Regions from separate parts of the Paraburkholderia sp. EB58 genome, predicted to be linked through region 2. Evidence: riboswitches for the same ligand, from Rfam matches in the RefSeq annotation. Region 2 holds a riboswitch; the other holds the start of a gene.
The links. A riboswitch is a leader RNA that binds a small molecule or an ion and turns the genes downstream of it on or off. The one in region 2 is predicted to bind glycine.
Positions count from the first base shown of each region.

Region 1: linked by a shared signal. The riboswitch ahead of P3T40_RS14895 (D-amino acid dehydrogenase) and the one ahead of gcvT (glycine cleavage system aminomethyltransferase GcvT) in region 2 are both predicted to bind glycine.

Region 1 is NZ_JBNDMQ010000009.1:28,246-43,704, reverse strand. It holds gene P3T40_RS14980 (alkene reductase) at 1-423, shown strand, start outside; gene P3T40_RS14975 (zinc-dependent alcohol dehydrogenase family protein) at 491-1,480, shown strand; gene P3T40_RS14970 (DUF3331 domain-containing protein) at 1,761-2,426, shown strand; gene P3T40_RS14965 (LysR family transcriptional regulator) at 2,507-3,400, opposite strand; gene P3T40_RS14960 (peroxiredoxin-like family protein) at 3,519-4,160, shown strand; gene P3T40_RS14955 (SDR family NAD(P)-dependent oxidoreductase) at 4,481-5,227, shown strand; gene P3T40_RS14950 (hypothetical protein) at 5,308-5,631, shown strand; gene P3T40_RS14945 (DUF427 domain-containing protein) at 5,615-6,010, shown strand; gene P3T40_RS14940 (SDR family NAD(P)-dependent oxidoreductase) at 6,083-6,832, shown strand; gene P3T40_RS14935 (NIPSNAP family protein) at 6,943-7,263, shown strand; gene P3T40_RS14930 (DUF3237 domain-containing protein) at 7,318-7,812, shown strand; gene P3T40_RS14925 (MFS transporter) at 7,877-9,103, opposite strand; gene P3T40_RS14920 (NADPH-dependent F420 reductase) at 9,107-9,724, opposite strand; gene P3T40_RS14915 (SDR family oxidoreductase) at 9,819-10,574, opposite strand; gene P3T40_RS14910 (nuclear transport factor 2 family protein) at 10,633-11,034, opposite strand; gene P3T40_RS14905 (hypothetical protein) at 11,082-11,261, opposite strand; gene P3T40_RS14900 (LysR substrate-binding domain-containing protein) at 11,325-12,251, opposite strand; glycine riboswitch at 12,584-12,697, shown strand; gene P3T40_RS14895 (D-amino acid dehydrogenase) at 12,739-13,962, shown strand; gene P3T40_RS14890 (MarR family winged helix-turn-helix transcriptional regulator) at 14,088-14,621, shown strand; gene P3T40_RS14885 (MFS transporter) at 14,618-15,459, shown strand, end outside.
Region 2 is NZ_JBNDMQ010000002.1:352,432-367,890, forward strand. It holds gene gcvP (aminomethyl-transferring glycine dehydrogenase) at 1-466, opposite strand, end outside; gene gcvH (glycine cleavage system protein GcvH) at 542-922, opposite strand; gene gcvT (glycine cleavage system aminomethyltransferase GcvT) at 989-2,107, opposite strand; glycine riboswitch at 2,191-2,342, opposite strand; glycine riboswitch at 2,391-2,493, opposite strand; gene P3T40_RS04240 (hypothetical protein) at 2,635-2,985, opposite strand; gene P3T40_RS04245 (oxidoreductase) at 3,169-4,221, opposite strand; gene P3T40_RS04250 (UvrD-helicase domain-containing protein) at 4,466-6,550, shown strand; gene P3T40_RS04255 (c-type cytochrome) at 6,692-7,597, opposite strand; tRNA gene P3T40_RS04260 (tRNA-Arg) at 7,876-7,951, shown strand; gene P3T40_RS04265 (hypothetical protein) at 8,078-8,284, shown strand; gene P3T40_RS04270 (SDR family oxidoreductase) at 8,460-9,335, opposite strand; gene P3T40_RS04275 (tryptophan leader peptide) at 9,353-10,723, opposite strand; gene P3T40_RS04280 (hypothetical protein) at 10,826-11,335, opposite strand; gene P3T40_RS04285 (DUF2442 domain-containing protein) at 11,660-11,956, shown strand; gene P3T40_RS04290 (cold-shock protein) at 12,050-12,253, shown strand; gene P3T40_RS04295 (patatin-like phospholipase family protein) at 12,413-13,642, shown strand; gene phoU (phosphate signaling complex protein PhoU) at 14,025-14,732, shown strand; gene P3T40_RS04305 (DUF3300 domain-containing protein) at 14,953-15,459, shown strand, end outside.

The DNA.
Region 1 (15,459 bases), on a different contig from region 2:
ATCTCGCCTTCCGGCGAATGGGGTGGCATCTCCGATAGCAATCCTGAAGCCACCTTCAGTTACGTGGCAAAGGTGCTCGACGGATATGGCCTCGCTTACCTGCACGTGATCGAACCGCGCGTCAAGGGCGACGATACGCTGCATGAAGGTCACGCCCCGGTCGCAGTGAAGTATCTACGTCCTCATTTCACGGGACCGATTATCGCTGCCGGTGGCTTCGACGGTGCAAGCGCCGCAGCCATCGTCGCGTCGGGCGATGCAGACCTGGTAGCGTTTGGCCGCCACTTCTCATCAAATCCGGACTTGCCGTACCGCCTGAAGCACGACCTGCCGCTCACGCCTCATGTCCGCTCCGCCTTCTGGGGCGGCGATGAGACGAATTACTCGGACTTCCGCGCTTACGAAGCCCTTGCGACGGCGTAACCCTGCACTAGACTCAATACGCTCAGCGCGTTACTTCTTCATCATCCAGTTAGATCACGAGGTTTACATGTCACGCACGATTCAGTTTGCAAAAGCCGGCGGTCCCGAAGTGCTGGAATTCGTCGAGCAACAGGTCCGCGCCCCCGGGCCGAATGAAGTTCGCATTAACGTCAAGGCAATCGGTATCAACCGTGCCGAAGCCATGTGGCGCACCGACATCTATATCGAGCCGGTCAAGTTTCCGGCGGGCCTCGGGTACGAAGCCGCAGGCGTGGTCGATGCGGTCGGTCCGGGCGTGAGCGGCATTGCAGTCGGCGACGACGTCAGCGTCATCCCGTCGTTCTCGATGAACCAGTACTCGACGTATGGCGAGGTCATCATTGCGCCGGACTACGCGGTCGTGAAGCATCCGAAGACGCTCTCGTACAGCGACGCTGCCTCGGTATGGATGATGTTCGTCACGGCCTACGGCGCGCTCATCGAAGATGCGAAGGTCACGAAGGGCGATTTCGTCATCATTCCTGCCGCCTCCAGCAGCGTGGGCCTCGCGGCGATCCAGATCGCCAACTACGCGGGCGCAACGACAATTGCACTGACCCGCACGTCGGAAAAGCGTGGCCAGTTGCTCGAAGCCGGCGCGGCGCACGTGATCGCCACGGAAGAATCCGATCTGGTGCAGGAAGTGATGCGCATCACCGGCGGCAACGGAGCACGGGTCGCGTTCGACCCGGTCGGCGGCCCAACCTTTGCCAAGCTGATTGCGGCCCTTTCGTTTGGGGGCATTGCGTTTATCTACGGTGCACTCAGCACCGAAGTCACGCCACTGCCGGTTCTCGACATGATCGCCAAGGTCACCACCGTCAAGGCGCATAACATCTGGCTGACGAGCGGCGACGAAACTCGCCGCAAGGCCGCAGTGGAATTTGTCCTTAAAGGCCTGGAAAGCGGCGCACTCAAGCCGGTCATTGATCGTACCTTTAAGTTCGACGACATCGTGGAAGTCCACCGCTATCTGGAGAAGAACGGCCAGTTCGGCAAGATCGTCGTCACCGTTTGACGCAGATGGGGCGCAACCGCGCCCCATCTGCCCATCGGCGATTGTTAGCCGAACCCAAACGGAGTTTTCAGGGAACGCGTATTTATCCGGTTTAAGCCAGTCGATATCATGCGGTCAAGGGTGTCGCCAAAGGCACCCACACTCTACGCCCCGTTGTGCCGCTTGCCGCCACGACGGGCATTGGCGTCTCCGCGCAGCAGCGGGCGCCGAAGTGAGTTGCCACAGCACATCGTTACAGGCCGATCTGTCCGCGAGGATAGAGCCAAACAAAGGATTCGACGTGAACGGAACAGGAACCGGGTCAGACTTCGCGGCCACGCATAAGCGAGCCGCGACACGCAATCGATCTCTGAAGGTCGATGCTACCCAGCGTCATGACGCCACTGAGCGCGTCTTCTCGTCGAACGCCGAGGCGTTGCCGGCCGTTGCAGCGCCCGCGATGGCGTCCACATTGACGCCTGCCCGCCTTGGCGACCCATGGGCTTTCGTCATTGCAGGGCTCAAGGATGGCGCCGAGCCGGTGTCGAACGCGGCCAGCGTAAGCGAAGCGAAAGTGAATGAGGCCAGTCAGGCCGCTGCGGAGGAACTGCGCCAGCCCGCGTCTCGCTCCGGGCGCGAGTGCATCGGTCGCGCACGGCGCAGTGCCGCGGCCGATCGTGCACGGGCCCCAGCGGACCTCGCGGAAAGCGCCGTCGTGACCTTTGTCGAGCGTTTCAGCCCGAAGTCCGTATCGATTACCTGGCGCGACTCCACTGCGGCCAACTATTGCGAGCAGCTCTGGATCCGGCGGATCGCGCGGTCGCAAGGGGTGTGTGCGCTCACCGGAAACAGCATCGTACGCGGCGACGCAGTGTATGGACCGGCCGGCCGCACGGCGGCTCGTCCGGCTAATGCTGCGCAAATGGTGCTGGCCGAAGCGATCGAATATCTCGAAGGCACGGTCTGACGCAGTAAGTGAATTTGCCGCCCTGTGCGGCCTTCAGGCGGGTGACATGTCGGGTCGCGCCTCGTGATTAGCTGTGGTTGTCACGCGGCTTCATCAGCGAGGCAAGTCTCGACGAACGTAGCGAACTGCCTTGCCTTGGTACTCGCGAGCCGTCCGGTTGGATAGACCGCCGAGAGGCTGATTGTCGGAAGCATCCAATCGTCCATTACGGACACCACCTTGCCGGACTTCAACTCCGGCGTGAAAGCCCATTCGGACGCAATGGCAAGCCCCATGTCGGCAATCACGGCCGCGCGCACGCCTTCGGTGGCCGTGATTTTCACCTGTCCCTGCATTTTGACGGACACCTCGGCAGTCTCTTTGCGAAACTTCCATTCTTCTCCGCCGCCGTCGCGGGTATAGATGACCGCCCGATGTGCGAGCAGATCGGCAGGCTCCGTGGGAATCCCTTCACGCTCAAAATACTCAGGGGTGCCAACGACCCGTCGGCGCGCCTCGGCGAGCCTGCGCGCCGTCATATTGGAGTCGGCCAGCACGCCCATGCGTAGCGCCAGGTCGATCCCCTCTTCGACGAGGTCGATGTTGCGGTCGTCCAGCACCAGTTCAAGTTCGAGGTTCGGGTGCTGCGCTAGAAATTCCGGCAGCCTGGGCACGATATGCAACCGCGCAAAGCAGACGGCCGCCGAGACCCGCAACTTGCCAGCCAGACCGGAGGCGGTGCCACGTGCGGCCAGCACCGCCTCGTCGGCCTCTTCGACAGCGCGTCTTGCGCGCTGGTAGAAGCTGGTGCCCGCCTCCGTCGGCGTGAGCGCGCGCGTGGTGCGCAGCAGCAGCTTGACGCCGAGCCACTCCTCAAGCTGCGCGATCGCCTTCGAGACCGCAGGCTGGCCGACGTCGTAGTGTCGTGCCGCGGCAGAATACGAGCCGGTGTCGACCACGCGAATGAAAATCTCGATCGCCGCAAGGCGGTCCATCATGATTCTCCTCTGGAATAAGTCCTATCCGATTCTGCACCTTCTGTTCTGCCTGTGGAATGGATAAATTGACATTAACGAGCTTATTGCCTGCATTCAGAGGCTCTTAGAGGTGTTTATGTCAGCACTGCCGACGCAAGAAAACACGGCCCTTTCACCGGCGGACTCCGTCGCCGCGATGACGATGGCCGCCTCAACGGAAGCCGCCTCGCACGCGCTGCGCGCCGGCGCACGCGCGCCGCTCTTCACCCTCGCAGACGCCAGCGGAAATCAGGTGGCACTCGAAAACCTGCTGAGCAAGGGGCCCGTTGTGCTGCACTTTTCCCGCGGCACGTGGTGTTCGTTCGGTGAAGAGGGTTTCGCGGAATTTGCTGCTACCTACCGGGACGTGAGCGCGCTCGGCGCGTGCGCTGTGTCGATCGCACCGCCCTGCAACGCCGCTGCGCGCAGCACGCCGCTGCCGATGCGTGAATTGCAGGACCCCGACATGAAGATCGCGCGGGCATACGGCCTCGCGTTTGAGCTGCCCGCAGGCCTACGCCCGCGGTATGAAGCGCTCGGCTATGCGCCGCCGTCGACGAGGAAAGCAGGTACGTGGCTCGTGCCGCTGCCCGCCACGTACCTGCTGGACCGCGACGGCACCGTCGTGCTCGCCTTCATCGATGTGGATTACCGCAGGCACTTCGATCCCAGGTCACTGCTAACAGCATTGCGAGCGCTGCAAGCGAGACACGCAAGTGCGGGTCATCGCATGCTCTAACGTCCGTCCCGTGGACCAGCACCGAATCCCAGCCATGCGTGCGGCCGCATACTTTCAACTTCCTGACGCCCTGCTCTACCGCGACGTATTGGGCTGCGCGGCGCGAACAATCATGAGTCGCATCGCGAAGGCATGCCCGTGAGGCATGGCCACCAGCCCACAAAGTCTTTTTCCTTTGCCCCACGCGCCATTAGATTAGCTTCCATGGCAGCGACGCAAACCGGTCTTAAACCAGACGCCGCAGCTCCGGCTCACAGGTTAGCCGGCGTGCATCCGCACTCCGCAAGCACAGCAGCTTTTAACCTCCCAGGAGATTGATCATGACTAATCTGAACGGCAAGATCGCCCTCGTCACCGGCGCTTCCCGCGGTATTGGCCGTGCCAGCGCGCTCGCACTCGCCAAACAGGGCGCAGAGGTACTCGTCCATTACAGCAGCGGAGAGAAGGAAGCCGAGGCAGTGGTCGCGGAAATCCGTGCAACCGGCGGCAAGGCCCAGAAAGTCAGCGCGGATCTGCGCGCGGCTGACGGTCCGCATACACTCGCGAAGCAGGTGCGCGAGTACGTCGGCGAGCGTCTGGACGTGCTCGTCGCAAACGCCGGCATCGCAAAGGCAGCGAGCATCGAAGACACCACCGTCGAAGATTTCGACAACCAGTTCGCGGTAAATGTGCGGGCGCCCTACTTCCTCGTGCAGCAACTGCTGCCGGTACTGGGACAACGCAGCAGCGTCGTGCTGCTTTCCTCGCTGGCTGCCCATTCCGCACTCGGCGCGCTGTCCGCTTATGCGGCCACCAAAGGCGCTGTCGATACACTCGTCAAGCATTTCGCCTCCACACTCGGCGAACGCGGCATCCGCGTCAATGCCGTCGCACCCGGTGTAGTCGCCACCGATATGTCGAACTTCACGAAAACCGATGCGGGCCGCGACATGACGCTCGGTATGCAGGCGCTCAAGCACATTGCCCAACCCGACGACATTGCCGGCGCGGTCGCCTTCCTCGCCTCCGACAACGCACGCTGGGTGACGGGCGACACGTTACATGTCGACGGCGGCTCGAAGCTCTGACTCCACCGGTGAAAGCCTGAAAAAACAGTCGTACCCTGAAATTCCTGACAATTTCCATTGATAAAGACAACGAAATGAACGTGAGCGATCTCCAGCTGCTTTCGCCGGTCAAGGTTGGTGCGCTCGACCTCTCGCATCGTGTCGTGCTGGCGCCGGTCGCGTCATCGTATCTGCGAAAAATCTTCAAAGGCCCCATCATGGCAGCAGGTGGCATTCGGGCGCTGGTTTTCGTCGAACCCGGATCTGCCCGAGCGTTTCCGCCATGTTCTGGGGCGGAGATGAACGCGCGTATATCGACTTCATGCCGTTTGCCGCCTGAGCGGCAGCGGCCCGCAGCCCGGTTTCGCCTGGCCCTTGCGCACGGCGACCCATTCAAGGAGCGTTTCGATGTCAAGCAACCTTAACCCAGCAGGCAGAACCGTCAAAGTCCCAAGCCCGGATCATCCCATCACCATCGAGCCGAACCCGGCGCACATCGTGGTCAGGCTCGGCGGCAACGTGATCGCCGATACCCGCGAAGCGCTGACGCTGCGCGAGGCCGCTTACCCAGCCGTCCTCTACATCCCGAGAAAGGACGTAGATATGACCTTGCTTGAGCGCACCACGCATGCCACGTATTGCCCGTACAAGGGCGACTGCTCGTATTACTCGATTCCGTCGGGCGGCGAACGCTCGGTGAATGCAGTGTGGACATACGAGAACCCGTATGCGGCGGTCGAGCCAATCAAGAGTTACCTCGCCTTCTATCCGGACCGCGTCGACGCCATCGAGGTGGAAGCCTGAGCGCCGGGAAACCATGACTTACAGCGCGAGCGGCCACACGGATCGCTCGCGCGAACCGATCAAGGAACATCTATGACAAGCCAACCTGTTGTACTCATCACCGGCGCACTCACAGGCATCGGCCGCGCCACTGCCTTTGCTTTTGCGCGTGACAAGGCCCGCATCGTCGTGTCGGGTCGCCGCGTCGAAGAAGGCCTGCAACTCGCTGAAGAGCTGCGTGCCACCGGCGCGCAAGCCGAGTTCGTGCAATCGGACGTGCGCTTCGAGGACGAGGTCAGCAAACTGGTGGATGCCACCGTCGCGCGCTTCGGCCGGCTGGACATAGCCGTGAACTCCGCAGGCACCGAGGGCGAATCGACCCCGGTGCTGGCGCAGACGCCCGAGCGCTACACGGCCATATTCGACACCAATGTGCTCGGCACGCTGCTCGCGATGAAACACGAGCTGCGCATAATGTCGGCGCAGGGCAGCGGCAGCATCATCAACATCTCGTCGACCATGGGCGCGCGTGGTGCAGCCGGCCTCTCGCTGTATGTCGCCAGCAAGCATGCGGTGGAGGGACTCACCAAGTCGGCGGCGCTCGAAGCTGCGGCATTTGGCGTGCGCGTCAATGCCGTCGCGCCCGGCCCTGTTGAGACCCCCATGCTGAACCGGCTGACGGCGAGCGCGGAACGGAAGGCCGGCATGCTCGCGACTGTCCCACTCAAGCGTGCTGGAACCCCCGAAGAAATCGCTGAGGCGATCGTGTTCGTGGCGTCAGAAAAGGCAAGCTTCATGACTGGCGAGATTCTCAGGGTCAATGGCGGCAGGACCGCCGCGTAATTGCCACATGAGCGCCGCATAGCGCTCCCTCTGGCCGTCACACATGTTTTATCCGGTCCAAAGAAATGGGTATTTATTTAGTTATCCATTATATTTTCACGGAACTAGACATGCTTTACGAAATCCGCACTTATACATTCAAGCCGCTGCGCGGCGCCGATTGGCTCGCGTTGTACCAGAGTGAAGGCTTGTCCTTGCAGCAGGAATTTCTCGGCGAGCTGATCGGCTTCTTCACGACCGAGATAGGCGATATCAGCCAGATCGTGCATATCTGGTCTTATAAGAGCCTCGACGATCGGATCGAACGCCGCGACCGCATGGCCGCCGACAGTCGCTGGCAGGACTTCGGCCGCAAGGTGAAAGCGCTTGATATCCTCGTCAGCATGGAGTCGAGGATCATGCGTCCCACAGAGTTTTCGCCGCTGAAGTAGCCGCCCTGAAGGCCTAACTGTAACGGCATGCACACAACTTTCAAGGTGAATACGATGTCCACTCCTGCTTTCGATGAGCTTCCCGCACCGCTACAAAGTGTGCAAACGCGCCCGCTGTTCGTGATGCGCCTCGATGTCAAACCCATCGTGATGGTCGGCGCGACGCCCGGCCCGTTTCGACGCATCGGGATCGTGCCGTCGGGCACGTTCGCCGGTGAGCGCCTGTCCGGCAACGTGCTGGATGGCGGCAGCGACTGGCAGACCGTGCGCAGCGATGGCAGCACCACGCTCGATGTGCGCCTGATCCTGCAGACCGATGACGGCACGAACATCACGATGGCCTACCGCGGTATTCGCCACGGCGCGACTGACGTGATCCAGCGGTTGGAAAGAGGCGAAGAAATCGACCCGGCCAGCTATTACTTCCGCATTAATCCGATCTTCGAAGCACCCGTCGGCAAGTATGAATGGCTGAACCGGGTGATAGCAGTGGGTACGGGCCACCGGTTTGCGTACGGCCCGGTCTACAGTGTGTTTGAGGTCCTTTGAGCAGTGGAACCGGCTGCCAGGTCGAGAAGATCAGACGCCCCGCTACTCCTGCGTTGAAATGTCCTCATGCTCGACGCCGCGAAGCCAACACCAGCACCAGTATCAGCGATCCGACTTCGAACAGTGCACCGACATAGCCAAGACTGTCGGTATTACTCAATGTGAGTGTGACCGAGCCAATGCCCGCACCGAGCGAAAAGCCCAGATACATGAACGACGCGTTCAGCGACAAAGCGATAGGCGCCGCCTTCAGGCCGGCCAGTCCGATCAACCTGGCTTGTTGCGGTGGATAGAAGCTCCAGGCCGAAACGCCCCACAGAACGATGGCCACACAAACGGGAAGTGTTGCTGCGGCCGGCGACAGGAAATGCGCGCAGACCGAAAGCGTGACAAAAGCGAGGGTCAGCACCGACAGCGCGGTAATATGGACCGCTCGCGGGCCATACCGATCGCTGAACACGCCACCGAGCGCAACGCCGACCGCAGCCGAAAGCCCCCAGATGAGCAAAATCACGCTGACCTGCGGCGCAGAGACAGTGGTGGCATTTTTAAGGTATGGAGCCAGGTACGTGTAGACCGTGTAGGCGCCAATCGCCCACAGTGTGGTGGTCGTGAGAGCATGAGCCACGGCGGGTTGCCGGACCACGGCGAGGCGCTCGCGAAGCGTGGCGGTATGCAGTCCAACGCCGATATGAGCCGGCAGTCCGAATTTCAGCGCGCCCGTTGCCAGCGCGGAAAGCGCCGCGACGCCCACAAAGGTCATCCGCCAGCCGAGCCGTTCGCCAATCAACGCACCGATCGGCACGCCGACCGCGATGGCGATCGTAATTCCGCCGTTGACGATCGCCAGCGCCCGCCCTCTGCGCTCAGGCGTGACGAGGGCGCTCGCGAGCGCATTCGCGCCGGGCACATAGAGGCCTGCGGCCAACGCAAGCAAGATGCGCGCACCGGCTAGAGTCCAAAAGCTATGTGCGCTCGCGGCCACGAGGTTGGCGACGGCAAATGCACCCAGGGAAAAAATCAACAGGCGCCGCCGGTCTATCCCGCCTAGTGCTGCAGTGAGAACGGGGGAGCTCACCGCATAAGCGAGTGCAAAGATTGTGACCAGTTGTCCGGCAGTGGAAACCTTGATAGCCAGATCGGCAGCGATTGTCGGCAGCAATCCCGCGATCATGAAACCCTCAGTTCCGACAGCAAATGTTCCAAGCGCTAGCCAATAGAGGGCGCCAGGGGCCTTTCCGGTTGCGACAGGAGCGGCTGAGTGGGTCGGCGCCTCGATAGATTGGGTCATTGGTCACCCGGCGTTGAAAGCATGAAAACTGATCGTGCGGCCGTAGCCTGAGTCCATTGCAAGACGCACGGCGAACATGCCCATCACCTCGGCGTAAAGTGCCATCGAGAGCGCACCGCCATTGATCGGCTCGAATCCGAGTTCCGTCGCGAGGCGCGACACTACTTCTTTCGCGTTATCGTCGTCCGAGCTGACGAATACACTGGTCTTGCCTGACGTACCCGGCTCGCGAATGACGTTGGACCAGATCGACGTAAACGCGCTCACCACGGTGGCCTCGGGCAGTGCCGTTGCAATGCGCTCAGCGGAACTTGGCAGGCCATCCCGTCCGACGCTGCCCGATACGGATACTGCTACCACGATGCCTTGATAACCGTTCAAGAAGGCGGCCGCCTCCTCGATCGACGCCGCCGGTACGACGACGAATACGATATCGCTGGCGAGAAAGTCCTCCTTCGACGCTTCCGTCACGCCGAGCGCGTCGATCAACCTGAGCGCCGACGTGCTGCCAGGCTGCGCCCCGCGCAGCCGTAGCGAGTGGCGCGTCCTGCGGCTGAGCGCCGTGGCGATCGCGCCGCCCATGTCGCCGGTGCCGAGTATCGAGATCTTCAGCTCGTTCATTTACGTTTCTCCAGCAGCCTTCTTTGGCTTCATTCTATTAAATAAGCAATGCTTAATTTCTATGGCTAACCGCGGTCCCTTAAAATCCGTTAGCTCACCCCGAGAACACTTCCACCATTTGTGCGTTAAAGCCGTGCACAAAATCATGCTCACCCGGACCGGGGTTGCCGCGGAACAGCTTGGCGCCTTCGACCAGAACCTCGCTCGAGTCGGTCCCGAGAACGGCGATGGTTTCATCGATATACACATCCAGCGGCATAGCCTGCTCGGCTTCGCGGCTGTTCATCAGATCGGTGCGCACCCACGGCGGCGCGATTTCGAGTACACGCACGGTGGTATCGCGCAGCATGAAGCGTTGCGACATGACGTACGAGTGCAACGCCGCCTTGGTCGACGAATACACCGCCGTCACGGCCAGCGGCACGAACGCCAGTACCGAACTGGTATAGGCGACCACGGCATCGTTCTTCGTCTTGAGATGGTCGATCAGCGCGGACGTCATACGGATCGGCCCCATCAGGTTGGTCGTGATGGTGGAGACCATCAGCGCATCGTCGACCCGGCCGGCGGAAGTGTCCGGCTGCATGATGCCCGCGTTATTGATCACCACATTGAGATCGGGATAGTCCTTGATCAGCTGTGCCGCTACTCGCTCGATGCCTGCGGCATCGGTAATGTCCAGCTCGATGGCCGCCATGCCGGGGTTTGCGGCCACCACCTCGTCGAGATGACTACGCCGGCGTCCGGCGATGATCACCTTGTTGCCACGCTGGTGCAGTGCCTCGGCCAGTCCACGGCCAATGCCCGAACCGCCGCCCGTAATAAAGATCGTGTTTCCGCTGAGTTTCATGACGGAGTCCTTAGTGATATTGCAAGGGTTAGTGTTACGGAAATGAATGCGTTAGTGCTTAACCTGGGAACCGGTCGCCGAACATCGGCAGGCCGCTTACGGATTGCGCCTGAGTTGCTTCGTCTTGCAGCACGTCCCAGTGTTCGGCGAGCTTGCCGTCTTCAAAGCGTACGACGTCCGCTGCGATCCACGCGGCTGGTCTGCCGTTTCCCGAGAAGCGGCCGTGTGCGATCACGTAGTCGCCTTCGGCCACAATGAGCTGGTTCTCGTAGCGCAACGTGTGGGGCGCCGAGCGGATCAGTGCAAACAGGCCTTCACGTCCCGGCGCAATATGCGCGCTATGCTGAATGTAGCGATCCGACCAGAAGCGTTCGGCAGCCGCATAGTCGCGCTTGTTGAAAAGCGTATCGAATGCCTCGAGGACGAGGGCCTTGTTCTGTTCCGGTGTCGTTTTGCTCATGTCAGTCTCGATGAAAGTGAATGAATCAAATCGCCGCTCGATGTTGGTCAAGCATTGGCGAGGCGGAGCGCGGGATAGTCGGAATAGCCTTGCGGACCCGACCCATACACCGTGTGCCAGTCGAACTCGGCCAGCGGCGCACCCGTGGCAAGCCGTTCCACCAGATCTGGGTTGGCAATATAGGGGCGCCCGAACGCCAACTTGTCGGCAAGCCCGGCCTCGATCAACCGGTTGCGTCATGAAGGGAAAGATAACAGTGCGCCGCCAACGGCGGTAGCCATCCGTTTCTGCTATGTCTTATGTATGGGATGCATAGATGGCGAGGCGGCGTACTGTCCGCGCCTGAATTCGGCCATAAGATGCTCGACAACCGCGCGTCCCGCGGCGCGGGTTGCCCGGCCCATTGGAAAGTACGCGTGCACAGGGATGTCGGCGGTCTTCCAGTCGACCAGCAGCCTGACGAGCGAGCCCTCATCCAGTTCGCGGCGGCAAGCCCATTCGCTGGTCGAAGTGATGCCGATTCCCGCCGCCGCAGCAGCGACCGCGCCCTCATTCTCGTCGGTCGAGAAAATCGCTTCCAGATCGACCACCACCTCCTCGCCCGCACGCGCAAACCTCCATCCGGCGGGGACCACTGACGCCGGTCCGCCAACGATGCGATGTTGTGTCAACTCATCAGGCGTTACCGGCGCGCCGTGGCGTTCAATGTAGTCAGGCGACGCGACGATCACACGCTGAATCTGCGTGATCAGCGTGGCCGTGGCGCTTGAATCCACGAGACGCCCGAGGCGGATGGCGACATCCACCGCGTCCTTGACGAGATCCTGCGGGCGGTCGCCCAGCAACACGTGTAGCCGCAGTTCCGGATGACGCGCCAGAAAAGGCGCGACACGCGGGATGACGTGGCGGATCGCGATGCTGCTCGGCATGCTCATGCGCAAAATGCCGCGCAGTTCGCTGCCTTCGCGCACGCTCTGCTCCGCATCTTCGAGCGCCATGAGGATCGGATCGAGACGCGACAAAAACTCGGCGCCCGCATCAGTCAGCACGACCGCGCGCGTTGTACGCGTGAGCAGGCGCGCACCGAGGTCGCTCTCCAGGTCGGCGATGATGCGCGACACCTGCGATTGCGACAGCCCGAATTCGCGCGAAGCCGCCGAGAAACTGCCGAGCCGCGCGACGCGCGTGTAGAGCTTGAGGGAGAGGATGTCCTTCACGGTGGCCGATGGTTGGATTTGGGCGGGCGAACCTGAGCAAGGTTATACGATTGATGCGTAATCTGCAAATAAGCGGCGAGTAAAGCCACGGTCGCGCAGTCGCCTGACAGCGCCGCAGCGGCCCGGCACACGCGCTTCGAACGTGTCGTTAGACGGGAGAAACGCGCGAGGAAAAAAGCGCAACCACGAAAAAAACGCTTGCCGGATTTATTGCCAACAGCTACCGTTACGCCGTTCTACACGCTGTCGCGGGAGAGACTGTCACGCAGCAATGCGCTGACGGCGCCGACGGAGCAACCGCCCCGGAAACTCTCAGGCACAAGGACCGCCCAGCCGGAACATCTGGAGAGCGGCGCTTTACGCGCCCACCGAAGGGGATTTCCGCCCACCCGGCAACGGGATGCGCGCAGAAAGAAACTCTCAGGTACATGGACAGATGGGGCATGGAAGCCGGAAACGGCCCTGCTCACTCACTCTGGACCATGACATGTCACGCATCGCCATTATTGGCGCCGGCATTACCGGCGTCACGACTGCTTACGCCCTCGCGCAACGCGGCTTCAACGTTACGGTGTTTGAACGCCACCGCTATGCCGCGATGGAAACTTCATTCGCCAACGGCGGCCAGTTGTCGGTCAGCAACGCCGAGGTCTGGAACAGCACCGCCACGATCGTCAAAGGCCTCCGCTGGATGCTGACTCGCGATGCGCCGTTGCTGCTCAATCCGCTGCCGAGCTGGCACAAGTACTCGTGGATGGGCGAATTTCTGCGGCAAATACCGAACTATCGTGCGAACACCATCGAAACCGTGCGGCTGGCGATTGCCGCGCGCGCGCATCTGTTTTCGATTGCAGCGCGCGAGCAGATTGATTTCGATCTGGAAACGCGCGGCATTCTGCATGTCTACAAGACTCGCAAGGAATTCGATGCGGCCGCGAAGGTGAATACGCTGCTGAACGAAGGCGGACTCGATCGCAACCCGGTAAGCGTGGCCGAAATCCGCCAAATCGAGCCGGCGCTCGACGGCACCTTTCACGGCGGCTTTTTCACGCCATCCGATTCGACCGGCGACATCCACAAGTTCACGCGCGGCCTCGCGCAGGCGTGCGAGCGTCACGGCGTCGAATTCCGCTACGACACGGAGATCAACTCGATCACACGCGACCCCGCCGGAACCTTCAGCGTCGCCGCGACGCAAGCGGGCGAGCCTTTTCAGCAGACGTTTGCGCAGATCGTCGTCTGCGCCGGGGTCAAGAGCCGCGCATTTGCATCGATGCTCGGCGACCGCGTCAACATCTACCCCGTCAAAGGCTACTCGATCACCGTCTGCCTCGATGACGCCGCGAGCCAGCAAGGCGCGCCCTGGGTCAGCCTGCTCGACGACAGCGCGAAGATCGTCACGAGCCGCCTTGGCACCGACCGTTTTCGCGTGGCCGGCACGGCCGAAATCAACGGCTTCAATCGCGATATCCGCGCCGAGCGGATTGCTCCGCTCACTGAATGGACGCGCCGCTGTTTTCCACAGGTGAATACGTCACGCGTCATCCCGTGGGCCGGTTTGCGTCCGATGCTGCCCAGCATGTTGCCGAAGGTCGGCAAAGGCCGCTTGCCCGGCGTGTTCTATAACACGGGACACGGACATCTTGGCTGGACGCTTTCAGCGGCGACCGCGGCGGGCGTGGCCGATGTAATTGCGGCGACACGCGCATAGCGGGCTTAAGCGGCGGTCTTAAGCGGTGGCTTCAAGCTGCGCCGGCGCGTCAAAAATAAATTTGCATCGTCGCCTAGATATGTGCATCATGCATATATGCAGACTGCACACATTGAGACATAGCCATGACGCAGCGCACAGAAAACCTGCTCGGCGTGCTCGCCCTGCTGGTGACAGATGAGATGAACGCGCAGAACACCGTGGCCGCGCTCGCTGGCGCCACGGCGCGCGCGATGCTCAATGCAGTCGGCCAATACCCGGATTCGTCTATTGAAGTGTTGCGCGATGCAGTCGATCTATCGCATCCGGCGGCAGTCCGCGCGGTGGCGGGTCTCGTTGAGGCGGGTCTGATCGAGAAGAAGCCCGGTGCCGACAAACGCGCCGTGGCGCTCGCTTTGACTGCCGCAGGCCGGCGCGAAGCGAAGCGCATGCAGACGGCGCGCGAACGTATGCTGCAGCGCGTGGTGGGCCGACTCGATGACGACGAGCGCGCCGTGTTTGAAGACCTGTTGATCAAGATTCTCTGGCATGAAACCCGCGACCCCGCGCATGCGATGCAGTTATGTCGCTTGTGCGACGACGGCCCCTGCCTCAAAGCAGGCTGCCCGGTTGAATGCCGCGAACAGGGCTTGCCGATGCCCGAGCGGAGCGACTCATGACTTCCGCCACGCCCGTGCGCTGGCATGCGATTGGTGCGCTGACCGCCGTGTCCGCGCTGGCGCAGATCGGTCAGTTCGGGATGGGCTTTATGGTGTTGCCGGTTTGGCTGGCGCATCACGGCCTCGATGCGCCGCGCGCCGGTTTGTTTTCCGCTGCGCAGTGGGCCGGCATGGTGGCGGGACTGCTGGCGGCGCCTCATCTGGCAGAGCGAATCGGCGCAAAGGCGACCGTTACGCTAGGGCTTGCCGCGAGTATCGGCGCGTTCGCGACCATAGGCTGGCTTGCGTGGCCCTGGTGGCTGATCCCCGGCATGCTGACCGGACTCGGCATCGGCCTGCGCTGGATTGCCAATGAAACCTGGCTTTATCGCCTCGTGCCCGCGCAAGCGAGCGGCCGGGTAGTCGGTATTCATGAAGCGCTGATCGCGGCGGCCGGCGTGATCGGGCCCGCGCTCTCTGCTTGGTATGCAGTCGACGGCGTGATCACTTTTGTCGCGGGGGCCGCGTTCACGTTCGCCGCTGCGATTCCGCTATGGCTGACCGCTTCCGACCCGAGCGGCCGTACCGCTTCACGCTCCTCAGGCTATTTCCAGCCGGATCAGCACGTTCTAACTACGGCGCAAGGACAGAAGCAAACGTCGCAACCTCAATTGTCCGCCCGGCGCTCCGCTGTCAACCGTACCAGGGCCACCAAGGCCACGGCAATCGGCCCGCTTGTCTGTCTCGGCATGGTCGTGGTGGCGTTCGGTGGTCTTGGCGATGGCGCGCTCTACGGTCTCTTTCCGCTATTTGCAGAGGGACGTGGGCTCAATCCGACGCAAACAGCGACCCTGCTCAC
Region 2 (15,459 bases):
CGAGGCCCGTCAGGTCGATGATCATCTGCTGGAAGTTCAGCAGCGCTTCGAGACGGCCTTGCGAGATTTCCGGCTGATACGGCGTGTAAGCCGTGTACCACGCGGGGTTTTCGAGCACGTTGCGCAGGATCACCGTCGGGGTGTGCGCGTTGTAATAGCCCTGCCCGATATACGAGCGGAACACCTGGTTCTTGTCCGCCAGTTCGCGCAGCGCGGCGAGTGCTTCGGCTTCGCTCTTCGGTTGCGCGAAGGGGCCGAGCGGCAGCGCTTCGCTGCGGCGGATCGTCTTCGGAATCACGGCGTCGATCAGCGCGGCGCGCGACGCGAAGCCGAGGGCTTCGAGCATCGCTTGCTGGTCGGCCGAATCCGGGCCGATGTGCCGTTCGGCGAAGGCGTCATGCACTTCGAGCGCGGCGAGCGAGAGAGGAGTGCGGTTCATCAGACGATCCGGGTGTTCGAGCTTCATGGGGTGTTCCTGGTGGTGCGGCCGTCCGCGTTCGTCGGACGCCGCACCTGACGGTTAAAGCGGGTTTGAAATAACTTACTCGCCGATGGACTTGCTGTACGCGTCGGCGTCGATCAGGCGTTCTTGCGTTGCGCCCGCTGCCGGCTTGATCTTGAACAGCCAACTGTCATACGGCGCGCTGTTGACGGAGTCCGGCGTGTCGGCCACGGCTGTGTTCGCTTCGATGATTTCGCCCGAAACCGGCGCGTAGATATCGGAAGCGGCTTTCACGGATTCGATGACCGCGACGGTGTCGCCTGCGCTGACGGTCTTGCCCAGTTCCTGGACTTCGAAAAAGACGATGTCGCCGAGCGCTTCTTGCGCGTGGTCGGTGATGCCGACCGTCAGCGTGCCGTCTGCTTCGGTGCGGACCCATTCGTGCGATTCGGTGTATTTCAGATCGGCCGGGATGCTCATCGGATGCTCCTATGCGGTGTGTTCGGGAATGACTTAAAAGTGTGGGCGCGTACGCGACGGTATGGCTTAAGCAGCAAGCACCTTGCCGTTGCGCACGAATGGCAGTTTTACCACGCTTGCGGGAAGGGCTTTATCACGGATTTGCACGTGAACGATATCGCCGGGTTTCACTTCCTTCGGCACGCGGGCGAAGGCGATGGATTCCTGCATGGTCGGCGAGAACGTGCCGCTGGTGATTTCACCGTCGCCGTGCGGCGTGACGACCTTCTGATGGGCGCGCAGCACGCCGCCCGCCTTGCCGTTTTCCTTCTGCAGGATCAGGCCGACGAACGCGCACTGGCAACCGTCCGCTTCGAGCTTCGACTTGCCGACAAAATCGCGCGGCGAAGTCAGATCAACCGTCCAGGCGAGACCGGCGTCCAGCGGCGAGACATTGTCGTCCATGTCCTGGCCGTAGAGGTTCATGCCGGCTTCGAGACGCAACGTGTCGCGCGCACCGAGCCCGGCTGGGCGCACGCCTTGGCGCACCAATGCGTCCCAGAACTCGCAGACGGAAGTGGCCGGCAACACGACTTCAAAACCGTCTTCGCCGGTGTAGCCGGTGCGGGCGATCATCAACTCGCCGAACGGCGTGTTGTCGACGATGGCGGCGTTAAACGGCTTGAGCAGTTCGGTCGAGGTGCGGCTGGACGGCGCGACTTGCCAGACTTTGTCGCGGGCGTTCGGGCCTTGGACTGCGACAATCGCCAGATCGCGGCGCGGCGTGATGGTGAGGCCGTAGTTGCCTTCGGCGTTCAGCTTGCCGAACCAGGCGACGTCTTTTTCGGCGGTGCCGGCATTGACGACCAGACGGAAATGATCTTCGCTGAAGTAATAGACGATCAGATCGTCGATCACGCCGCCGTTCGGGTTTAGTAGGCAGGAGTAGAGCGCGCGGCCCGGCGTCTGCAGTTTGCCGACGTTGTTGGCAATCGCGTGTTCGAAGAAGGCGCGCACGCGCTCGCCTTTGAAATCGACGACGCACATGTGCGACACGTCGAACATGCCGGCGTCGGTACGCACGGCGCGATGTTCGTCGATCTGCGAGCCGTAGTTGACGGGCATGTCCCAGCCGCCGAAATCGACCATACGGGCGTTCAGCGCGCGATGGGTGGCGTTAAGCGGGGTGTGTTTGAGTTCGTTCATCAGGGCCTCAGGCAATCTCGCGAAACAAAAAAGGCCATGCGGCTTGATCCCTCGCGGCCGGAATGCCTGCGAGCGATGCCTTGCATGACCCCTCTGTCCTCGATACCTGAGAGATTGCGCTGCCGTGAGCTTTTGCAAGCCGTCACGGCGAAACGCGCGCCCCTTCGGTGGGCAGCCTGCCTGGCTCGATGACGTTCGATGCCGGTGGCTACTGCCGCTCTCCAGAGTGCGAAAAACCGGTGCCTGATGGAAGCCCGGAACATGCCGGTATCAGACGGGTTCTTCGACGCAGTCGGTCCTTTTGCCTGAGAGTTTGCGGGTGTGCCCCTTCGGCGGCGCGGCCTGCGAAAACAACAGCAGCCAGCGCGCTCTCCCGACGCGTGCGGCGAATGTACGCGAGGCCCGGAGGCTTGTCAAATGGAGGCTTCGGAGGAAGGCGGGGTGGTGCAATGCACACCGCGCACGCCAAAAAAAAGCGCGAGGAGCGACCCCCGCGCTTGTACCGAGACGGCAGATTGCTGAGAGGATTACTCGCCGATCGCGTGAGCTGCGCCGTCGAGTTCCTGATTCAGCACGCGCTGTTCGTCACCGGACAGGCCGCCGCCATGTTGTGCAGCCATGTCGTGCGCTTCCTGACGGATCACGTCGAGGCGATGATGCAGTGCGCCACCTTGCGGGGGCGGATATGCGCCTGCGTTGACGTGAGCGTCGATGCGGCGGCTCAGGTTGTCGGCACGGCCGTCAACCTGCCTGAGACGCTGTACGGCAATTTCGTGTGCGTCCGGATGCGGTGCCGGTGCTTGCGGCTGCGTCACCACGCAGGCCGCCAGCGAAGAAACCAGCGCGCAGCCAGCCAGCGCACGGATGAAACGTTGCATACCAACTCCTTGTCGTCGTCTTTTCTTGATCGATGGTCAGATCGATACCGGATAGCAACGGCCAAGCCGTGCCACCCGATGACCTGAACTCAGCAACATATTGTAACGGAGCGTTCCTTTCGGAACTGTTGCCAGAGGTTACCGTCATGTAAGCCGAGATTTAAGGTGACTTGCGCGGCGATCTCAACGAATGCGTTCGAACGGCAGACGCTGGCCTTCCTCTTCGCTGCGCGCGGCCAGTTCGATGATCGTCATGACGTCGACGGCGTCCTGCGGGCTAACCGGGAAGCGGTCGCCATCCAGGATCGTGGCGGCGAGGGCCTGATAGAAGCCGACGTAGTCACCGTCGCGAGTGGGCAAAGTGCGCTCGACTTCCTGATTGTTGGCGTCCAGTACGCGCAGGAGGCCAGCCGCGTTGCCGCCACCGAAACCGGCGTCACCCGGCCGCAGACCGGCCTTCAATTGATCTTCCTGGGTGTCCAGTTCGCGTTTGACGTAGCTGCCGCGCGTGCCGTCCATTGCGAAGCGCGGCGGCGCCAGCGCGGTGAGAGCGCTGGCGTGCAGCACGACTTCGAGGCCCTCATAGCCAAGTTGCAGATGCACGTAATCAGGCGCGCCGCCCCCGTCGCGATACGTCTTGACGGTGGCCGACACGGTGACCGGGGTGCCGAAAAGCGCGAGCGCCTGGTCGATCAGATGCGGCCCGAGATCGAACAGCAGGCCGCCGCCACGCGACGCTTCCTCGCGCCAGCGCGGCCGCACATCGGGACGGAAGCGGTCGAAGTGCGATTCGTAGTGGGTGACGCGGCCCAACTCGCCGCTCGCGAGCAGATCGCGGACGGTGAGGAAATCGCCGTCCCAGCGACGGTTGTGAAACGGCGCGAAGGTGAGGCGGCGCGCCAGTGCCAGATTGGCGAGCGTCATGGCCTCTGTGGCCGTCAGCGTGACCGGCTTGTCGACCACCACGTGTTTGCCCGCTTCGAGCGTGCGTTTGGCCAGTTCGAAGTGGGTGTCGTTCGGCGTCGCGATCACGACGCACTGGATGTCGTCGAGGGCAAGGAGAGCCTCGAGATCGGGCACGACGGTGGCGCGCGGATAGTCGGCGCTGGCCTGCTCGGCCTTGCTGGTGGCAATCGCTGCGACGGTGGCCCGGCCGCAATGTTCGATCACCGGTGCATGGAAGGTTGCGCCAGCGAAACCGTAACCCATCAATCCTGTTTTCAGCGGTGCAGACATGTGAGTTTCCTGCAAAAAAGGCGCGCCGCTTTGCCACCGCGGCGGCGGCGCGCGGCCTCTAATTGTGGCATGTCCCGCGCGGCGCTTGTTCCCGCAGCTCGGTTGGCAATTTAGGGCGGCACGCGGCGCGGCGCTCGCGAGGGCGGTGCGGGCTTCGTGTTAACATCGCTCCTCTCGCGCGAATCGGCTCAGCCGACCTGCCGCCGCACTTCCCCTCTCAACCGTAAGACCCCATCCACAGACGATGTCCGCAGGCCTGAACCCCGCCCAAAACGAAGCGGTGCGCTATCTCGATGGTCCCTGTCTCGTGCTTGCCGGCGCGGGCAGTGGCAAGACGCGCGTGATTACGCAAAAGATTGCGCACCTGATCGAAGTCAAAGGCTTCGAGCCGCGCCATATCGCCGCCGTGACCTTCACGAACAAGGCGGCGGCGGAAATGCGCGAGCGTGTCGGCAAGCTGCTCGAAGGCAAGACGCTGACCACGCCCGGCAAGGAAGGCCGCAAGGTGCCGGTCAATCAGTTGACGGTGTGTACCTTCCACTCGCTCGGCGTGCAGATCCTGCGTCAGGAGGCTGAGCACGTCGGCCTGAAGCCGCAGTTCTCGATCATGGATTCGGACGACTGCTTCGGCATGATCCAGGAACAGGTCGGCTCGACGGATAAGGGGTTCATCCGCAAGATCCAGTCGATCATCTCGCTGTGGAAGAACGGCATGATCATGCCCGAAGAGGCGATTGCGATTGCCGCCAATGAGGATGAACATCAGGCGGCAATCGTCTACCGTAATTACGTGGCGACGCTGCACGCGTATCAGGCGGTGGATTTTGACGATCTGATCCGCGTGCCCGCCGAGCTCTTCGCGAAGAACGAGCAGGTGCGCGAGCGCTGGCAAAACAAACTGCGCTATCTGCTGATCGACGAGTATCAGGACACGAATGCGTGCCAGTACGAACTCGTGAAGCTGCTCGCCGGGCCGCGCGCGGCATTCACGGCGGTGGGCGACGACGACCAGGCCATCTACGGCTGGCGCGGTGCGACGCTCGAGAACCTGGGCCAGCTCAGCAAGGACTTCCCGAAGCTGCATCTGATCAAGCTCGAGCAAAACTACCGGTCGACGGTGCGCATCCTGACCGCCGCGAACAACGTGATTGCGAACAACCCGAAGCTGTTCGAGAAGAAGCTGTGGTCCGAGCACGGTATGGGCGACACGATCACCGTGACCGGCTGCAATGACGAAGAGCACGAAGCCGAATCCGTCGTGTTCCGATTGTCCGCGCACAAGTTCGAGCGGCGCGCGCAGTTCCGCGACTACGCGATCCTGTACCGCGGCAATTTCCAGGCGCGCATCTTCGAACAGGTGCTGCGGCGCGAGCGGATTCCATATGTGCTGTCGGGCGGCCAGTCGTTCTTCGACAAGGCCGAGATCAAGGATATCTGCGCGTATCTGCGCCTGATCGCCAATGCCGACGACGATCCTGCGTTCATTCGCGCGATCACCACGCCGCGGCGTGGTGTGGGCAATACGACGCTCGAAGCGCTCGGGTCGTTCGCGGGTCAGGCGAAGGTGTCGCTGTTCGAGGCGGTGTATATGGGCGGCATCGAGGCGCGGTTGTCGGCGCGTCAGGTTGAGCCGCTGCGCACCTTCTGCGATTTCATGCAGCGCCTGACCGACCGCGCGGACAAGGATCCCGCCTCCGAGGTGCTCAACGACCTGATGGACGCGATCCACTACGAGGCCTACCTGTACGACGCGTTCGACGAGCGCCAGGCGCAGTCGAAATGGCAGAACGTGCTGGAGTTTATCGAGTGGTTGAAGCGCAAGGGCACCAAGCCTGAGCCGGCGGCGGGGTCCGAGGTCACTGGCTATGACAACGCCGATGGTCTCGCGGATACCGGCAAGAACCTGCTCGGCCTGATCCAGACGGTCGCGCTGATGTCGATGCTCGAAGGCAAGGAAGAAGATCCGGATGCGGTGCGGCTTTCGACGGTGCATGCGTCGAAGGGACTCGAGTATCCGCACGTGTTTCTGGTGGGCGTCGAGGAAGGCATCATGCCGCACCGCGGCGGCTCGGACGACGCGCCGATCGACGACGCGCGCATCGAAGAAGAACGCCGGCTGATGTACGTGGCGATTACGCGCGCGCAGCGCAGTCTGCACCTGAACTGGTGCAAGAAGAGGAAGCGCGCGCGGGAGACGGTAGTGTGCGAGCCGTCGCGATTTATTCCCGAAATGGGTTTGGACGAGGCACCGCCGCCGACGGCGGAAGAGGCACCGATGTCGCCGAAGGATCGGCTCGCGAGTTTGAAGGCGTTGTTGCAGAAGCCTTGATTGGTGGCTGGGCTTGGCGTTACGCCTTTGCCGCCGCCTGCTGGCCTATCGCCCGTTATTAGCACGTAAAAAATCCCTGCCCGTGTTGCCACGGTGCAGGGATTTTTGTTTTCCAGCTACGAAATGAAGCGGGGTTGGTGTTTATTTCGCCGCGCTGACCATGTAATCGACGGCGGCCTTCACGTCCGCATCCGACGCGTTCGACCCGCCCTTGGGCGGCATCGCGCCCTTGCCGTGCAGTGCGTAGTTGTAAATCGTGTCCATCGGATCCTTGAGGCGCGGCGCCCAGGCGGTCTTGTCGCCGAACTTCGGCGCGTTGAGCACGCCGGCGGCGTGGCACGTCTGGCAAACCTGCTCGTAGAGCGCCTTGCCGGCCTGCGCGCTGTCGGCGCTCGGCGTGGCGCCGGCGGGCGGGGCTTCCGGTGCGCTGGCGATGGCGGCAAGCGCGGCCGCAGCCTGGGAAGCCGCCGCGCCTGCGTCTGCTGCGGCACCCGATGCGGGTGCTGCCGCTGCGGCTGCGCCCGAAGCGGCTTGCGCCGCGGTCGGCACCGGCGGCTCGGCGAAATTGCCGCCCGAATTGTTCGCCATGTAGACGACGGCGCGGGCAATCTCGTAGTCGCTGTAGTCGTCCGGACTGGTGCCGCCGCGTGCGGGCATGGCGCCCTTGCCAGTCAAGGCGGTATGCCAGAGCGTGTCGAAGCCCTGCGCGATGCGCGGCGCCCAGTCGGCGGAGTTGGTGAATTTCGGTGCGCCTGCCGCCCCGGTGGCGTGACAGGCCGAGCAGACCGCCTTGTAGACTTCCTCACCAGTCTTGTAGACGCGAGGCGCGTTGGCGTCGCGAATGTCGACCTGGGCGAGCGGCGCGATGCGCGCGCTGACCTCGGCGTCGGAGAGACTATCGGTGCCGGCGCCGGTGCGGGTCCAGTTGTCGGCGTAGACCGCTAGCAGGACGATGATGACGATCGGGATCGCAAAACTGGCGATGATCGCGGCAATGAGCTGTCCTGGCGTTTTGATCGGGGCTTCGTGATTTGGTGCTTCGCTCATGCTTGTCTCGTCTCCCGTGGGTATTGTGAGCGGTACAGCGTGACGGCAACGACCTTTTGATTATTTAGCCACGGACGATTATAGACGCAGAGTTTCGGCGGCGGCGAGCGGCGGCTGAGGGTCTTCAGCGGGCGTTTACCCGAATCGGCGGCGGCGGACGGCGCCTTGGGGCGGGCGCCGGCGGGGCCTCTCCAGGGCGGCCGGTGGACGGGTTGCCGGAAACCGGGTATCCTCTCGGTCTCGCTTTGGCGCTGCTTTCGTGGCGCTTTCGTGTTGAAGCGCCCGTAGCTCAATGGATAGAGTACTGCCCTCCGAAGGCAGGGGTTGCTGGTTCGATCCCAGCCGGGCGCACCAATTCTGACAAGGGTTCTGACGAATCCACCTGTTCCCGCTCCCCCCGAATTTCACGTAAGACGCGACCCTTCAGTCGTGAACGTGGCATTCGCGTCGCGACTGTCTCCGTTCGACCAACGCTCGCCCGTGGGCATCGTCATCGAATCAGCGACCGCAGCAGATCACCGCAATCTTGACCATGGACTTGTGAGTTTCGAAACCGAATATTTCGCTTCGGACGCGATTTGCGAGAAGGCTCGCGCCGGCGAGCTGTTTCAACCCACACGTCTCGTTACACACAAACACACTGGTAATCTGCGCGCCAAATATATTGGCTTCACTACTAACAAGTGAGGCACGTATGAAACGAATTCTTGCGCTGATGCTGATGGCTGTATGTCTCGGAACCGCGTTGAGCGGCTGCATCGTTGTTCCTGAAGGAGGCTACTATCACCGCTATTAACGGTAGCTGACGCGCACCGGCAAACGTCGTTGCGCGCTAAACAGGCTTATCGTCTACGCCCGAATCTCACGAGGGCCTGCTGCGCTTTGTCATGTTGTCCGAGGGCAGCATGCCTGGCAATGCCTCTACAAAGAAGTCTGCTTGCAGCGCAGCGCCGGCCTGCACGTCATACTGTGCAAAGTCGCGCACACCCGCTGCCAGCAAGACTTCGTCGTCGAGAAAGAAGTTTCCCGAACACTCGTTGGCTGGACGCGTCAGGATATAGTGGGCCGCGTCGGCGACAATCTCTGGCTTGCGACACGCCGCAATCATTTCCGCTCCGCCAATCTCGTTTCGCACCGCAGCGGTCGCGATCGCCGTTCGGGGCCACAGTGAATTGACTGCGACACCACGGTTTTTGAATTCGCCAGCAAGCGCCCGCGTGAACAGGCTCATCGTGTACTTTGCGATGGTGTATGCGGGAAAATCGCTAAACCACTTCGCGTCCTGGACCAATGGCGGCGACAGTGTAAGGATGTGCGGGTTTGCCGAATTGAGGAGGTGCGGCAGACATGCCTGTGCGCACACGAACGTGCCTCTGCCGTTGACTCCGTGCATCAGGTCATACCTTTTGACGGGCGTATCCAGCGTGCCAGTCAGTCGAATGGCGCTGGCATTGTTCACCAAGGCGTCGATACCACCGAACCGCCCGACGGCCTCGGCAACTGCGGCTTTCACGCGTTCTTCGTCCCGAATGTCCACAACAAGCGGGAGCGCCTTGCCGCCAGCAGCTTCTATAGCGGCAGCTGCCGTATAAATCGTTCCCTCGAGACGCGTGTCCGCGTCGGCGGTCTTGGCTGCAATCACGACGTTCGCGCCGTCGCGTGCGGCTCTGAGGGCAATTGCGAGTCCGATGCCGCGACTGCCACCGGAAATAAATATGGTCTTGCCGGCTAGGTCCATGGTCGTGTCCTGACGATTTACAGGAGGATGCGCAACTTGTCGTCGATGTCGGGCAGGGAATGGCCCCCCGCGCGGACTTCTGCCACCAGCCTCTGTGCATACGAGCGGCAGTTTTCGAGCGTGCTGTGCAGTTGTGGCTCGGCCTGCAGTGCGACAACCGCTCTTTCAATTTCTGTCGGCGAGTCACTCAACAGGGCTGCGACGACTTCTTGCGGCGGTATCGGCGACGAATGACTGCGTAGCTGACACATCCAGTCCGTTGCAAATAGTGCGGTACGGCGTTCCCGCTGAACGCTCTCGGCTTGCTCGAGCGTTGCGAGATGGCGGGCATTGTTGTGAAGCGCCGAGCGCCAAACGTCCATGACCTTGCTCCGCAGTTCTGCAATCGCGCCTCCGAGCAACTCGTTTTCGCCCCCTGTCATCAGACGATGGTCTTCTAGCTGGTCCAGTCGCTCTCTCAGCCCATTCAGAAGTGGGTGCCAGTCGGCAGGCAACTCAGTGAGTCCGTAAAACTCCCGAGCGAGTTCAGCGAGTTCGTTGCGAATATTAGCCAGCGCCTCATGGTCCGCGACACGCGCTTCGTAGACGTCGCTTGAGGTGACAACCTGGCGATGTAGCGGAAACAGAGGATTGCTATAGCGCCGCTGCAGATGGCGCTCCTTGGCACCGGGCGCCGCGCTCCATTTCCATCGAGGCAGAGTGCGGGCGTCAAAGCCCTGGATAGCCTGCACCATCGGTTTGAAAATCGGCAGTGCTTGCTCGGTGGCACTGCGAAGGCAACCCGCCAGCTTGATGTCGTTGCCCTCGAAGTCGACACCCGGTCGAGCATAGTAAGGTGAGTCGGGAGACTGAAGCAGGAAGCCTGTTGCCAGAAAAAACTCCATCGGCAGCGCTACCGTCTGGCCATTTTGTACGAAGCTGCGTTGTTCAATCGGAGTTGCGTCGAATGACTGGATAAGCCGATTCTCCAGTTCAATCAGATTGTCGAGAACTTCCCCTGTGGACGGCTGAGCGTCTTCCGCCAGGAGACAAAATGTGTCGCGAGCCATTCTCGCGGCGACCACGCCGTGCTTCTCGGCAAAGACCCAGAACCAGAGGGCGAGCAGATAGCCTTTCGTCGCACTCTGCACGGTGTTCTCAACGTTGGGCGCGAACACGACGTCCTGCGCCTTCCAGTTCGAAAAAGGCGGCGCGTCTGCTCGCATCAGCATACCAAGCAGATGCCCCGACGCCTCATAGGTATCGGTTGGCCGTTCGGACTCAGCGGGAGTAGGAGAGCTTGTCTTGTTCCAGAACTTCCAGTCCACGATTTCCTCGACGGTGCAATACACGCGTTTTCGGGGCACGATTGGCGCCCGGATATGCAAGTTTGAGGTCTCGCCAATCATGGGGTCTTGCGCGCTCTTAGGCAAGGTCTGCTTGACGATTCGCTGCGCTTGTCCACAAGCGAATCTGGGCAGAGGAGGCGCGGTACCCTAAACAGCAGTGCGTCAGGACGTCGACCCAGGCTGGGGCCAAGGCCAACCCCTCTTCTCTTCGGGCGCATCCCAATCCGAGGCCAGCGCGGTCTTGCCCGGACCCGCCTCTTCAGCAGCATCGGGCGTCAGTTTGGTCGAGGCGTCCTCTTTTATCTTGGGAAGCCCGGCCCCAAACCACTTCACCTTCTTTTGCATGTGGGCGGCATATGCCTTCCAGCCGTCAGGGTTGCCATCAAAAAGGTCGTGCTGAACGGTTGACGCCAGCGCATTCCGGTTGAGCTCCGTATCGAGCAGTTCCTTTGGCCACAGGAAGAAGGCGCTCGCGACGCGGGCGCTGAACTCGGCCACTGTCATCTTCGGAGAAACCGTGCGGAGGAACTCGAAGCCTTGCAACGAATCCTGTTCCTTCGCGAGTTGTCTCACCAGCGCTTCTGGCCGACCTGTCCTGCCTAAACAGCTCAAAGCTTCGAGCATGTCCGCGAGGTGCAACAGCAGTTCCCGTCTATCAAATCGGTCGTCCATTGCAATATCTCCGTTGTGTTCGGTGCGCGCCCCGTGTGCCATTGCTTACGAGGGGTCATTGCGATTGATGAAGCTTCAGTCCCTCTTCGACAGGTTGCTACGCCCGACAGTTTCCACGTGTCGCCGTTCCTGGAAACGCGAAGTAACGGTAGTAGTTGCTCGCAGAATAGACCTGGATTGAAACGTACCTGGCGGCGGGTTGACCGGTTCGGTCGCTAATCGGGGCGTGATGAAATTCGGCGCGAAAAACCAGCTCGAATCGCGCCGTACGCCGTTCTCCTGAATCGCCCTGCAAAGCTCGTACCGGTTTTGGCGCCATTTCTCTTGAAGGTCGCTCCGGCGCCACCTATCTTTAAATTGCTTTACGTCCTGGAGATGGCCATGGCTTGCGGTGTGATAAGCGTGCATTTTGACAGCAGGCACTTGTTTCTCGACCTGTCCAGCGGTCGGGCCGTTCTGTTTCCGTTGGACCGATTTCCTATCCTGCAGGCGGCAACATCAGCGCAGCGTGAGCATTTTGCAATCTCTATGGACCGTAAGCGGTTGCTTTGGCCGGAAATCGACGAGGAAATCGAGGTCTCCGCGCTGTTTTCACGCCAGCACGAGACTGCGCATCACTAGCGCTTCTCTAACACTGCGTCATCGGACTTTCGATACGAAGCAGCCAATTGCAGCCGTGTAACGCGGCCTGCAATATTTTTCGAAGGAGGCGCTATGGCGACTGGCACTGTGAAGTGGTTTAACGATGCAAAGGGCTTTGGTTTCATTACACCTGACGATGGCGGCGATGACCTGTTTGCTCATTTCTCGGAAGTGAAGGCGGAGGGGTTCAAGTCTCTCCAGGAGGGGCAAAAGGTAAGCTTCGAGGTCAAGCAGGGACCGAAGGGCAAGCAGGCGGCGAATATCAAACCGGTATAAGCACAGAGGATTTGCCTACCGCCACCCTTTTTAAGCAGGCGACGCTGCCCCGCGACTCACCGTATGCTACATGACCGCACTATGGTTGATGTCTTGCCACCATGCGAGTCAGGTTGAGCCGCGTGGACAGGAAACGGGAGTCAACGGGGAGCGCGCGCCATGGCATTTCGCATTCTGTCGCTCGACGGCGGCGGCACGTGGTCGTTGATACAGATTCGAGTGCTTCAGCACCTTTATGGCCCAGACGAAACCGGGCATGAGGTACTTAGGAATTTCGGGCTCGTCGTCGCCAATTCCGGCGGCAGCGTCGTCCTTGGTGGCCTGTTGGCGGATATGAAGCTGTCGGAGTTGACGAAACTGTATCTCGACAAATCCGCGCGTCAGGCAATCTTTCATTATCTGAATGTGTTCGCGCATCCGATTGACAGGGGCGTACACGCGCTTTGGCATGTCTATCCTCAGTTTTCAACTGAAGCGAAGCTTAAGGCGCTGCAGCAAATCCTTGGGACAGTCGGCGCTAAAACGCTGGAAGCGATTGCGAATGAGGTGCCGCGATGTCCGCACATCCTGATACCTGCATTCGATTACGATTCGCGTCGTGCGACTTTCTTTCGCAGCGATATCAACTCGGTAGCTAATGCGAGCAGAGGACGTCCAGCACCGACGCTCGCTGAAGCCATTCATGCATCAAGCACGGCGCCCGTTAACTTCTTCGACCACCCAGCCGGTTTTGGGACCGGCATCGACTTCCTGCATCGACGTTTTTGGGATGGAGCCGTGGGTGGCTACAACAACCCGGTACTGGCTGGGGCAATTGAAGCGCTGGCGAATGCCGCCCGATATGAATGCCACGCTGCAAGCATTAGGGCGCTTTCTATCGGGACGGCGAGAACCGCGTTGCCTCTGCAAGGTACCTACGCCACGCAGTCCCCCCTCCTGGTCGAACAGCCTCAGACGTCGAGGCCGGTGACCGATATCAAGCTACTGGCCACGGCAATCGTCGATGATCCGCCCGATGCAGCCAGTTTTGCTGCGCATGTCATGCTTGGTGGACGCGTAACAGGCGACGCGTCAACGCCTGTCGCTGATGGTCCAGTCGTGAGATTGAATCCGCTCATTCAACCGAAGTTAGCGGGTAACGAATGGCAACTGCCCGATAAGTCGGTGCCAGCCGTCGGCCGGACACTTGATATCGCGTCCTTCAACGCACTGACGAAGATTGACCTGGCAGCGGTTGAAGACAATCAGGTCAAGCTTATCCAACTGCTCTGCGATGCGTGGATGGACGGCAACGCTTTGAATCAGCCAGTACAGGCCGGCGTCGAACTTCAGCCTCTCATTGGTCACCGGTACTACGACGAAGGCGTAGCGGCCTGGATGAAGAGCTAAGCCGCTATGCGAGGCTCGTGTCTGGCGCAAACGCTTGCCATTGCATGCGCAAAGGCCGCCGCTGAATGCGGATGCGCACGGCCGAGCCCGGGACGTCTCGCCACAAAAAAACGCCCACGACTGGCGAGGGCTAAATCATGCGCATGAGTCGGGGAATTCACGCGCATGTCATGCCTAAACGTTAGGCGACATTCTAGAAAATACTTTAGATAAGTTTGTAACTGATTGTTTTATATTAATAATATGCAAGACAGTCGCGGGGGGCGGTTCAGTGCGGTCCGGTTCGGAGGAGGGAAATCGAACCCCCCACATCAAATTTTTTCCTGTAGTAATACGGTATATACTGTTTTTAACAAGGATAAGCCGTTCTTGAGGAGCAAATATGCCGGACAAACATCTCTCAAGTCGGTTTGACGCGGATCTCACTCTGCTTTCAACACGACTACTCGAAATGGGCGGACTGGTGGAGTCACAGATCGCCCACGCAATCGAGGCGCTGCACACATCCGACCTGGACCTTGTCGAGCGTGTGCTCGAGGGCGAACGCCGCCTCAATGTGATGGAAATGGAAATCGACGAAGAAATAAGTAACGTCATCGCTCGTCGACAACCGGCCGCTCGCGACCTTCGCCTCCTCATGGCTGCTTCAAAATGTGTCACGAACCTCGAGCGTGCGGGCGACGAGGCACGCAAGATTGCGAAGCGAACCCGTCGAATTGCGCTGGATTCGAACGCGCGGGACATCAACATTGCTGAAATCAAGGTCTCTGGCGAAATGGCTTCAAACGTTCTTCGCCGAGCTTTGGACGCGTTCGCACGCATGGACACGACTGCCGCAGAACAGATTATCCGGGATGACGAAGCCATCGATAACGAGTTTCGCGCGTTTGTGCGAAAGCTGGTGACATACATGATGGAAGACCCTCGGGCAATCACGACAGGTTTGGATTACCTGTTCATTGCGAAGGCCATCGAACGTATCGGCGACCACGCGACCAACATTGCCGAATCCGTGGTCTACGTTGTTCGCGGCACCGATATCCGCCACGAACATAGAAAGCAGCGTGAGCGCGAGGAGCTTCACAGCTAAAGGCAGAAGTGGACGGGCCAGACAGTTGTGGTTCGCATTCCAAATGATTAAATACGCAGCCCGAAACGGGTTATTGCAAAAAAATTCAGGCGGCCGGAAGGAGCCTTGAGAGCGCCTTCATCAAAAGGAACGTGAAGAAAACGTCATCAACCGACAAGTTTCCGGATACCTCGTTTTGCATATAGTGGGGTTGTCAGATTGCAAGCCGGGAGCACATTCCATGAAGTTGATGAAACGGGTCTTCTCGTTCGTTGTGTCGTCATGCATCGCGTTCGGGATGGCAGGCCGGGCGTTCGCTGATCAGGATAACCAGGCATTGGTTGCGCCGTCCGCTGCCATCCACCGCTCGCCTGCCGAGCTGCAGCAACTTGTCGCACCCATCGCGCTGTATCCGGATGCTCTGGTCGCACCCATTCTCGCGGCAGCCACTCATATGGTGGAAGTCGTCGCAGCGGACCGCTGGATGCATTTGCATTCCCAACTGAAGGGCGACGAACTCGCCGCTCAAGTCGATCAGCAGATCTGGGATGCGAGCGTCAAGGCGCTCACCGGATTTCCCATAGTGCTCGCGAACATGGACCAGAATGTGGTCTGGACATTATCGCTTGGCGACGCGTACCGGAGCCAGCCACAGCAGGTGATGGCGGCCATCCAGGCGATGCGAGATCGAGCCAGCACAGCGGGCAACCTGGAGATCAACCAACATCAGACGGTAACGACCGATGGT